Regions from separate parts of the Micromonospora sp. BQ32 genome, predicted to be linked through region 1. Evidence: riboswitches for the same ligand, from Rfam matches in the RefSeq annotation. Region 1 holds a riboswitch; the other holds the start of a gene.

What was found. A riboswitch is a leader RNA that binds a small molecule or an ion and turns the genes downstream of it on or off. The one in region 1 is predicted to bind cobalamin.
Region 2: it holds a riboswitch for cobalamin, as region 1 does, so the genes downstream of both, cobN (cobaltochelatase subunit CobN) here and AC5L30_RS20920 (ribonucleoside-diphosphate reductase subunit alpha) in region 1, are expected to answer to the same signal.

What each region holds. Positions count from the first base shown of each region.
Region 1 is NZ_JCADBI010000011.1:48,904-54,245, reverse strand. It holds gene tnpB (IS607 family element RNA-guided endonuclease TnpB) at 1-147, opposite strand, end outside; partial or broken gene AC5L30_RS20930 (IS607 family transposase) at 144-717, opposite strand; gene AC5L30_RS20925 (enolase C-terminal domain-like protein) at 780-2,177, opposite strand; cobalamin riboswitch at 2,609-2,825, shown strand; gene AC5L30_RS20920 (ribonucleoside-diphosphate reductase subunit alpha) at 3,018-5,336, shown strand.
Region 2 is NZ_JCADBI010000001.1:581,491-586,832, reverse strand. It holds gene cobN (cobaltochelatase subunit CobN) at 1-1,962, opposite strand, end outside; cobalamin riboswitch at 2,273-2,449, opposite strand; gene AC5L30_RS02520 (hypothetical protein) at 2,687-2,962, opposite strand; gene AC5L30_RS02515 (DUF5919 domain-containing protein) at 3,117-4,010, shown strand; gene AC5L30_RS02510 (inositol monophosphatase family protein) at 4,007-4,837, shown strand; gene AC5L30_RS02505 (hypothetical protein) at 5,001-5,336, opposite strand.

The sequences.
Region 1 (5,342 bases):
CTCCGCCGCGCGCTGGCCCATGACCGCCTTGACCCGGGCGAGCGCCCAGTTGTGCGCCACCCGCGCAGCCCCGACGTGCGCCCTCACGGCGCGTTCCTGCCCCGGGGTCAGGTCGAGGGCAAACCGGTACGCCTGGACCGTCCTCATATCAGGTCCCCGGTGACCGCCTCGACCGCACGGCGCACACGGCCTGCGGCGGCGTGACGGCCGTACAGGCGGGCACACAGCGAGGTCAGGATCTCAGACACGTCACGCATAAGGTCGTCGTTGACCTCCGCCGAGTCTATGACCAGCAGTTGGGGCCCCTGCGCGGACAGCGCAGCCTCAACGTGCTCGATTCCGAATCGGGCGAACCGGTCCCGGTGCTCGACCGCGATGGCCGACACAGCCGGGTCACGCAACAAGAGGAGCTGTTCGCAGTGCCCGTTGAGCGCTGAGCCGACCTCGGTCACCACCCGATCGACGGCAAAGCGCTGACCGGTAGCCCACAAAGTCACCCGGGCGACCTGCCGGTCCACGTCCGGCTCCTGGTCGGCCGAGGGCACTTGGTCGTACACCACAACCTGCCCAGCGCACGGCGCCGCGCCGGTCAATGGCTCACCGACCATGATCAGCCGGCCGAGCCGGTAGGAAGGAACGGGCAGCGTTCCCGACTCGTACCCGCCGCGCGGTCGCGTGCGAGATACCGGTAGCCGCCGCCCACTCCTTCAAGTTCACACCGCCACTTTAGACAACTTCTGAGCACTCCTGATCGCCAGCGCGCCAGCAGTTGCTGCCCCCTAGCGGCCGGCGGGGGTGGCCTTCCCACCCGCGATCACGTACGCCGCCTCCGGAGATGACACGGTAGTCGGGTCTGTCGCCGCCCAGTAGTGGCCGTCGGGGAACCGGTAGAGCGCGACCGACTCGGGACGCATCCGGGTGGAGTAGCCGGGCTGGCTGGGCAGGACGTATCCGCTGCCCGAGCCGGTGTCGCGGATGATGCACGGATCGGTGAAGTGCTCGTGCAGGTGGTCGACGAACTCGGTGACCCGGTCGGTGAGATCTCCCGAGATCGCGACGTAGTCGAGCACCGACACGTGTTGGACCATCTCGCACAGCCCCACGCCGCCGGCGTGCGGGCACACCGGGACGTCGAACTTCGCGGCGAGCAGCAGCACGGCGACGATCTCGTTGATGCTGGCCAGCCTGCCGGTGTCCAGCTGGCAGAAGTCGATGGCCTCGGCTTGGAACAGCTGCTTGAACATCACCCGGTTGTGGCAGTGCTCGCCGGTGGCGACGCCGATCGGGGCGACGGCACGGCGGACGGCCGCGTGGCCCAGGATGTCGTCGGGGCTGGTCGGCTCCTCGATCCACAGTGGCCTGAACTGGGCGAGGGCGGTGACCCAGTCGATGGCCTGGCCGACGTCCCACACCTGGTTGGCGTCGATCATCAGGTTGCGATCCGGCCCGAGGATCTCCCGCGCGATCGCGCATCGGCGGATGTCGTCGTCGAGGTTGGCGCCCACCTTGAGCTTGACGTAGCCGTAGCCGGTGTCCACCGCCTCCTGACACAGCCGGCGTAGCTTGTCGTCGCCGTAGCCGAGCCAGCCCGCCGAGGTGGTGTAGGCGGGGTAGCCGGTCCGGTCGAGCTCGGCGAGGCGGGCGGCCTTCGTGCCCTCCTTGGCCCGCAGGATGGCCAGCGCCTCGTCCCGGGTCAGCGCGTCGGACAGGTAGCGCAGGTCCGCGATGTCGACGAGCTGCTCGGGGGACATGTCGACGAGCAGCCGCCACAGCGGCTTGTCGGCGACCCGGGCGACCAGGTCCCACGACGCGTTCAACACGGCCGCCAGTGACAGGTGGACGACGCCCTTCTCGGGGCCGAGCCAGCGCAGCTGGGAGTCGGAGGTGAGCAGGCGGTAGACCGCGCCCATGTCCGCTGCCATCGTCGCCACGTCCAGGCCCACGAGGCGCTGTGCCTGGTGGACCGCCGCCGCCGCGACGATGTCGTTGCCCCGGCCGATGGTGAAGGTGAGGCCGTGCCCCGCGAGCGGCGCGCCGACGCCGTCGACGCCGTCGGTGTGCAGGATGACGTAGGCCGCCGAGTAGTCGCCGTCCTTGTTCATGGCGTCTGACCCGTCAGCGGTCAGGGAGGTGGGGAAGCGGACGTCTTCGACGGTGACGGCAGTGATCTGCGGCATGCGCTCCTCGCCCGGCTAGGCTAAAGATCAGATGATCACTGGGAGTATACGGACGGCTGCTCCAGCACGTCAACGATGTCGATCACCGTTGGACCGCAGACATATGATGTATACCGCGTCGCGTCGATCCACCTTGCCGCCCATCGTGCCGGTTGGCGGGCGCGGGCGGTGGCGAAGGTGGGCCCTGAAGGTTGGATGTTGAACCGCGCCGGGAGGGCATTGACGGCGGCTTATGGGCTCGACGTGCGGCGTCATTGCCTCGATACATCAAATCTTTGTCGATTGTCCACACCCGTGCGGAGGGCCCGGTCCCCGTTGCCTGACGTCGGCCGGCGCGGCGTGGTCCACACTTTGGTGACGGTGGTCACCGAGCGGCCGCCGACACGCCCGAGACCGACATGTGGGGTGTGACAACGGCTCCGTCCCTATATATGGTGTCGAGCGCAGCTGGTTCGGCCGCTCATCCAGAGCGGTCGAGGCAACAGGGAACCCGGTGGAAATCCGGGACTGTCCCGCAGCGGTGAGTGGGAACGACCGCCGTCATCAGCACTGGGCCACCAACCGGCCTGGGAAGCGACGGCCAGTAGGAGACCGGCGAGCCCGGTCGTGCCCGCGAGTCCGAAGACCTGCCAGCGCGCCGCGTACCCGCACCCGGGTGGGCGGCGGTCCGAGGCCGCGTGGGACGGCTGACGCCCCCTGACCCACGCCGGGCTGGCGTGGCGTCCGCCGGTGTCTGTCTCCTCACGTCCGGGCCATGAGGTCTCGAACTCCGAGGAGCGAGTGGTGACAGTCACCGAGGTAGTCCCGGCCAGCGGCGACGCGACAGTGCGGCGCACACCGATGCAGGTCCGCAAGCGCGACGGCGGCACCGAACCCGTGGACGTGAACAAGATCGTCCGAGCGGTCGAGCGGTGGGCCGACGACCTGACCGACGTCGACCCGATGCGGGTGGCCACCCGCACCATCAGCGGCCTCTACGACGGCGCGACCACCGCCGAACTGGACCGGCTGTCCATCCAGACCGCGGCCGAGATGATCGGTGAGGAGCCGCAGTACTCGCGCCTCGCCGCGCGGCTGCTGGCCGGCTACGTCGACAAGGAGGTGCGTCGACAGGGCATCACCTCGTTCAGCGCCGCGGTCCGGGTCGGCCACGCCGAGGGCCTGATCGGTGACGACACCGCCGCGTTCGTCGCCGCGCACGCCACGACGCTCGACCAGGCCGTCGACGTGAACGGCGACCGCAGGTTCGAGTACTTCGGCCTGCGCACGGTGTACGACCGCTACCTGCTGCGCCACCCCACCAGCCGACTGGTGCTGGAGACCCCGCAGTACTGGCTGCTGCGGGTGGCCTGCGGCCTGTCCCGGACGGCGGACGAGGCGGTCGACTTCTACCGGCTGATGTCGAGCCTGGCCTACCTGCCCAGCTCACCGACCTTGTTTAACTCCGGGACCCGGCACACCCAGATGTCCTCCTGCTACCTGGTCGACTCCCCGCTCGACGAGCTGGACTCGATCTACCAGCGGTACGCCCAGGTCGCCAACCTGTCCAAGTTCGCCGGTGGCATCGGCATCGCGTACTCCCGGGTCCGCTCCCGGGGAGCGCTGATCCGGGGCACGAACGGGCAGTCAAACGGGATCGTGCCGTGGCTGCGCACGCTCGACGCGAGCGTCGCCGCGGTCAACCAGGGTGGCCGGCGCAAGGGCGCGGCCTGCGTCTACCTGGAACCGTGGCACCCGGACATCGAGGAGTTCCTGCAACTGCGGGACAACACCGGCGAGGACGCCCGGCGCACTCACAACCTCAACCTGGCCAACTGGATCCCGGACGAGTTCATGCGCCGGGTCGAGGCCGACGAGCCGTGGTCGCTGTTCGACCCGCACGAGGTGCCCGAACTGCCCGACCTGTGGGGGGAGCGGTTCGACGCCGCATACCGGCAGGCCGAGGCGCAGGGTCGCTACGTGCGGCAGGTCCCGGCACGGGAGCTGTACGGGAAGATGATGCGGACCCTCGCCCAGACCGGCAACGGGTGGATGACCTTCAAGGACGCCGCCAACCGACTCTGCAACCAGACCGCCGAGCCGGGCAACGTGGTGCACCTGTCCAACCTCTGCACCGAGATCGTCGAGGTGTCCAGCGACGCCGAGACCGCCGTGTGCAACCTCGGCTCGGTGAACCTCGCCGCCCATCTCACCGACGGCGGCATCGACTGGGAGCGGCTGCGCGCCACGGTGCGGACCGCGGTGACCTTCCTCGACCGGGTCATCGACATCAACTACTACCCGACCGCGCAGGCGGCGGCGAGCAACCCCCGCTGGCGGCCGGTCGGGCTCGGGCTGATGGGCCTACAGGACGTCTTCTTCGCGCTGCGGCTGCCGTTCGACTCGCCGGCTGCCCGGGAGCTGTCCACCCGGATCAGCGAGGAGCTGTACCTGACTGCGCTGGAGACCTCCGCCGACCTGGCGCGCGACTTCGGCGCGCATCCGGCGTACCCGCAGACCCGGGCCGCGCGGGGCCAGCTCCAGCCCGACCTGTGGGGCGTCGAGGGTACGCAGACCGCACGGTGGGACGCGCTGCGCGAGCGGGTCGAGGCGTACGGGCTGCGCAACTCCTTGCTGGTGGCGGTCGCGCCGACCGCGACCATCGCCTCGATCGCCGGGTGTTACGAGTGCATCGAGCCGCAGGTGTCCAACCTGTTCAAGCGCGAGACCCTGTCGGGGGAGTTCCTCCAGGTCAACACCGCGCTGGTACGCGAGCTGAAGGCCCGCGGCCTGTGGACCGAGCGGATCCGGTCGGCGATCAAGCGGGCGGAGGGGTCGGTGCAGGACATCGCCGAGCTGCCGGCCGGCGTACGGGAGCTGTTCCGGACCGCCTGGGAGCTGCCGCAGCGGGCGCTGATCGACCTGGCCGCCGCCCGCGCCCCGTTCATCGACCAGTCCCAGTCGCTGAACCTGTTCCTGGCCGCACCGACCATCGGCAAGCTCTCCTCGATGTACCTGTACGCCTGGAAGGCCGGGCTGAAGACCACCTACTACCTGCGTTCGCGCCCGGCCACGCGGATCCAGCAGGCCACCGTCAGCGCTGTCGCACCCGTCGTCGTCGACGCGGACGCGCTGGCCTGCTCGCTGGAGAACCCCGAGTCGTGCGAGGCCTGCCAGTGACCGCCG
Region 2 (5,342 bases), on a different contig from region 1:
GATCTGCACGTCCTTGACCTCGCAGAGGTACCCGTCGAGGTGCAGCACAAAGTCGTCGAAGTCGTCCGCGTCCGGCATCGCCTCGGCGTGCAGGTCGTGGTGCAGCTCGGCGGCGCGCACCAGGTCCCAGATCTGGGCCCGCACGGTGGGCACCTTGGCCGGGTCGAGGGCCTGCACGGTCGCGTACTCGTCGAGCAGTTGCTCCAGTTTGGCCAGGTCGCCGTAGGTCTCGGCGCGGGCCATCGGCGGGACCAGGTGGTCGACGACCACGGCGTGTGCCCGCCGCTTGGCCTGGGTGCCCTCGCCGGGGTCGTTGACGATGAACGGGTACACCAGCGGCAGGTCACCGAGGACCGCGTCGGGCGCGCAGTCGGCGGCCAGGCCGAGGCCCTTGCCGGGCAGCCACTCCAGGGTGCCGTGCTTGCCCAGGTGCACCACCGCGTCCGCGCCGAAGCCGCCGTCCGCGACGGGCGCGGTCAACCAGCGGTACGCGGCCAGGTAGTGGTGGCTGGGCGGCAGGTCCGGGTCGTGGTAGATGGCGATCGGGTTCTCCCCGAAGCCGCGGGGTGGCTGGATCAGCAGCACCACGTTGCCGAAGCGCAGCCCGGCGAGCACGATGTCGCCGCCCTCGGTGTACAGCTCGCCGGGCGGCTCACCCCAGTGCTCCCGCATCCGCTCACGCAGCTCGGCCGGGACCTGGTCGAACCAGCGCCGGTACGTCGGCCCCGGTATCCGGGCCTCGGCGGCGGCCAACTGCTCCGGGGTGAGCCACTCCACGTCGTGACCACCGGCGGCGATCAGCGCGTGGATCAGCGCGTCGCCGTCGTCGGGCGGTGGCGCGTCGCCCAGGTGGTAGCCGGCCTCGGCCAGCGCGGCGAACAGCCGGACCGCCGAGGCCGGGGTGTCCAACCCGACGGCGTTACCGACCCGGGAGTGCTTGGTGGGGTACGAGCTGAGCACCACGGCGACCCGCTTGTCGGCGTGCGGCACGTAGCGCAGTCGGGCGTGGCGCACCGCGATCCCGGCGACCCGGGCGGCCCGCTCGGCGTCGGCGGCGTAGACCGAGAGCCCGTCGGCGTCGATCTGCTTGAACGAGAACGGCACGGTGACGATCCGGCCGTCGAACTCGGGGATGGCCACCTGCATGGCGGCGTCCAACGGGGACAGCCCGGCGTCGCTGTCGGCCCACTGCGCGCGGGTGCTGGTGAGGCAGAGCGCCTGGATGACCGGCACGTCGAGGGCGGCCAGGGCGCCGACGTCCCAGGCGTCCTCGTCGCCGCCACCGGAGGCGTCGGCGGCGACCGCACCGCCGGCCGCGAGCACCGTGACCAGCAGGGCGTCACACCGGGCGAAGAGCCCGAGGGGGCCGGCGCCCGCGGTCAGCCCGCGCAGCGAGCCGCAGAAGATCGGCAGCGGGTTGCCGCCGGCTTTGTGGACCGCGTCCGCGAGCACGTCGACGAAGTCGGTGTTGCCGGCGAGGGCGTGCGCCCGGTAGAAGACGATGCCGACGGTGGGCCGGTTCGGGTCGGCGGGGTGTTCGCCGTGCACGCCGTACGCCGGGGTGGGCGCGGGTGGGGCGAACCCCTCGCCGGTGAGCAGCACCGTGTCGGAGAGGAACCGGGCGAGCTGCCCCAGGTTGTCCGGGCCGCCCTCGACCAGGTACGCCAGCGCCTGGGTGACGACGCCGGACGGCACGGTGGAGATGGCCATCAACTCCGCGTCGGGCAGCGCCTCACCGCCGAGCACGACCGTCGGCGCGCCGGTGGCGAGCACCGCGGCGAGGCCGTCCGGCCACGCCTGCCGACCGCCGAGCAGGCGTACGACGACGAGGGCGACTCCGTCGAGCAGGGCGGGCACCTCCTCGGCGGTGACTCGCGCGGGGTTGGCCAACCGGTAGTCGGCGCCGCTGGCGCGGGCGGCCAGCAGGTCGGTGTCGGCGGTGGACAGCAGCAGAATGCGCACGGCAGGCTCCGGAAAGTGACGTCCTGCGCCCAACGGGGGCGACGGGACGATGCGGGTGGGTACGGCGTCAGCCGGTACGACGGCCCGGGTGAACGACACACCGACGCGGGCGTCGGGGCCGGTCAGCGGCGGGCGCCCGGCTCAGCGGTACCGGAAGCCAGCGACCTGGCGCACGCCGCAGCGGCCGGCCCGAGGCGTGCGGGCGCGGCCGGTTCCGGGCGCGGCGCGGCGACCGGCGCACAGGTTATGACGATGATCGTCGATGGGTGAGACGCCGTGCGTCATCGGGTCCTCCTCGGGTGTCCACGCCCTGGGGTACGTCCCGACGGCCGAAGTATCCTGGCTTCCGGATCGACGCTCTCCCCCGGCCTTCCAACCGCAGACACACGGCCGTGACTCACGAGGGGGGATCGCTCCCCGGTGACAGTGGCGGGACCGCGTCGGATTCGCACCGACTTCCTTCACTGCCGTCAGGCCGCGAATGCTGCCACACCGCCGCGCCGCCGGTCAACGCGGACCCCGCTGTCACCCGGCCTCGCTCACCACATTGACCTGCGAAAATATCGGCGCGGGGGGTCGCCTTCCACGACGGCGGGCTGTTGAGCTGGTTGATCCGTGTCGGAACCATCCCATGGCGGGACAGTGCGTGTGCGGTCCCCTTTGGAGCTGATGTCGTAGACGATTCAGCTCCGGCGGGGTTCATCGACGACGCGGTCAGCCTGGGTTACTCGTGCTCAGAGCGGCGCGGCCGGCGGGTCAACGACAGCCAGCCGAGGAAACGTACATGCATCACGGCAGGGTCGGGGCGACCGCCGAGGCTGTACATGTCGTGGATGGCCTCGTTCATGCAGGACGTCAGGTAGAGAGCCAGCGCCAGCGAGTGGCCGTAGAACTCGGCGACGAGATCAAGTTGGGCGCGGGAGCACGGCCACGCGGCGGCGCAGTTGCGGCACAACCAGGCCGGGCGCATGGGTAGGTGCGGACGGGACCGGAGACTCACACCACGACCCTGCTCACCGCAACTGCCACCATCCATCACAGCGGGTGATTCCTCGGCGGATAACTTTCTTCCGCCCTCCGGATGTCCTCCCGGTGCGGCCATCCGGCCACTGGATAAGCTGACCCTCACCCCTTGAGCAGGAAGGGAGCCATCCGTGAGCGTCCGGACAACTACCACGCTTTCTATCTCCGACCTGCTGTGGGACAGCACCGACATGCTTGATGCCTTGGCCGCTCGCGACGTCGCTCAAGTATTCCGCCTCGTCCAGCGAGCCACCCGCGCCAGCCAAACCACCCTCGGTGTCGCCACCGGTCTCAGCCAGGCTCAGGTCAGCGAGATCACCAGCGGTGCCCGCCGGGTCAGCAGCATCGATGTCCTCAACCGCATCTGCACCGGCCTGTCGATGCCGCGCCACGCACGTATGACGCTCCTGCTCGGCGAACGCGACCGGATGCCGGCCGAGCGGGACGTCAGTGGCCCGCAGGCCGCGAAGACTGCGCGGGACCAATGCGCCGATGTCACCGCGATCTATTCCAGCCGCTCAGATTTCCTGGCGGAGCTGCCGCCGCACGTTCTCTTCGACCGTGCCACGGACATCCGGGCGTCCGGCCTGTCGCTCAACCTCATCTGTCAGCAGTACGCCGACAACCGCCTCCTGAAGCTCCTCGCCGCCGGCACCCACCTCCGTTGCCTGTTCCTTGATCCGGCCGGTGAGGCGATCAGGCGGCAGGAGCGTGAGGACGACTATCCGGACGGACACCTGAGCGCTCTCACCGAACTCAACATCCAGAACCTGGCCCGCCGCATTCGTGACCGGCTCCCCGCAGGTGCCCGGGACCACCTCACCATCGGCGTCTACGACGAGTCCGTTCGGGCCAACGTGCTTCTGATCGATGACCGGCTCTGCGTCGTTCAGCACTACCTACCGCAGATGCGGGGCGTCGACTGCCCGACGATGGTCATCGAGCGCAGCGCGGGCCCCTCCGGCCTCTACCCGATATTCGACGCGATGTTCAGCTCGCTCTGGGATCGCAGCCGCCAGCTATGACCGACTACGCCCGCCTCCTTCCCCTCGCACAGGAGGCCGTCGACCTGGCGCAGGATCTGATGCGGACGCTTCAGCCCGGCGCGCTGACCTTCAAGGGTGACCGCGACATGGCTTCCGAGTTGGACTACGCCATCGAGAGGAGGGTTCGCGATCATCTAGCCGCCAAGGCCCCTGACGTCGGGTTCCTCGGCGAGGAGTACGGCAGCAGCGACGACAACAGCACTCTCACCTGGGCACTCGATCCCGTCGACGGCACCGTCAACTTCATCCACGGGTCACCCCTGTGCGCGATCTCCCTCGGTCTCGTCCACGGCGCCGAGGCCGTCCTCGGCGTCATCGACCTTCCCTTCCTCGGCACCCGCTACCACGCCGCCAGGGGACACGGCGCCTACGCCAACAACCGACTCATCCACACCAGCGGGGTCACCGACCTCAAGGACGCCGTGGTCGCCATCGGCGACTACGCGGTCGGCAACGAGGCCAGCCGGAAGAACGCCGAACGACTTGCCATCACCGAGCAGCTCACCCGGCACGTGCAACGAATACGCATGCATGGTTCTGCCGCGATCGACCTCGCCTGGTTGGCTCACGGCAGGATCGACGCGTTCATCATGCTCAACAACAAGCCCTGGGACACCGCCGCTGGCGTCGTCGTCGCCCGCGAGGCTGGTGCCCTGGTCGTCGACGTTGACGGCACGCCGCACAGCGTGGACGCTGTCGCCACGGTCGGCGGCAACAACCTGCTCCTTCCGCCCATCCTCAAGCTCGTTCAGCGATCACTCGCAGGTGCGGAACCCGACCAGGATGGAAGGCCATCGCCGACCTAGCTAGCTGGGCAGTACAGCTAGCGCAACATCTCGCCTTGCCGATCATGGAGTTGTGCTGAGCGACAAAACGGCCTTTCATCTTCAAACTGGGCACCACGCCTCCATGATCGACCTCGACATCGGGGTCAGCCGGCGGCACGGTCATGATCCGCAGAGCCGGCGTTCAGCGGGCGTGGCGTTCCGGGTGGGCCCGGCTCCAGGTCCGCATCCGTTCCGGGTAGCCGGTGCGCGCCGCCTCGTACAGCGGCACCGCGTGCTTGCGGGCGATGGCCCCGGCCGCGCGGGGCGTTCCGGTACGGCGACGGATCCACTCGCCGTCGTGGGCGATCGCCACCACTGTGGTGTCCGTCGCGGTCGTCTCCGGCTCCAGGTAGAACTCCACCCCCCGCCGGGTGGCCACGAACGCCTCCAGCGCCGCGAGGTCGTCGCGGGTCGCCTCCCGGTCCAGCTTCGTCGGGGTCGCCTCGGCACCCCGTGACCGGCGATTGAACCAGCTCATGCCCCA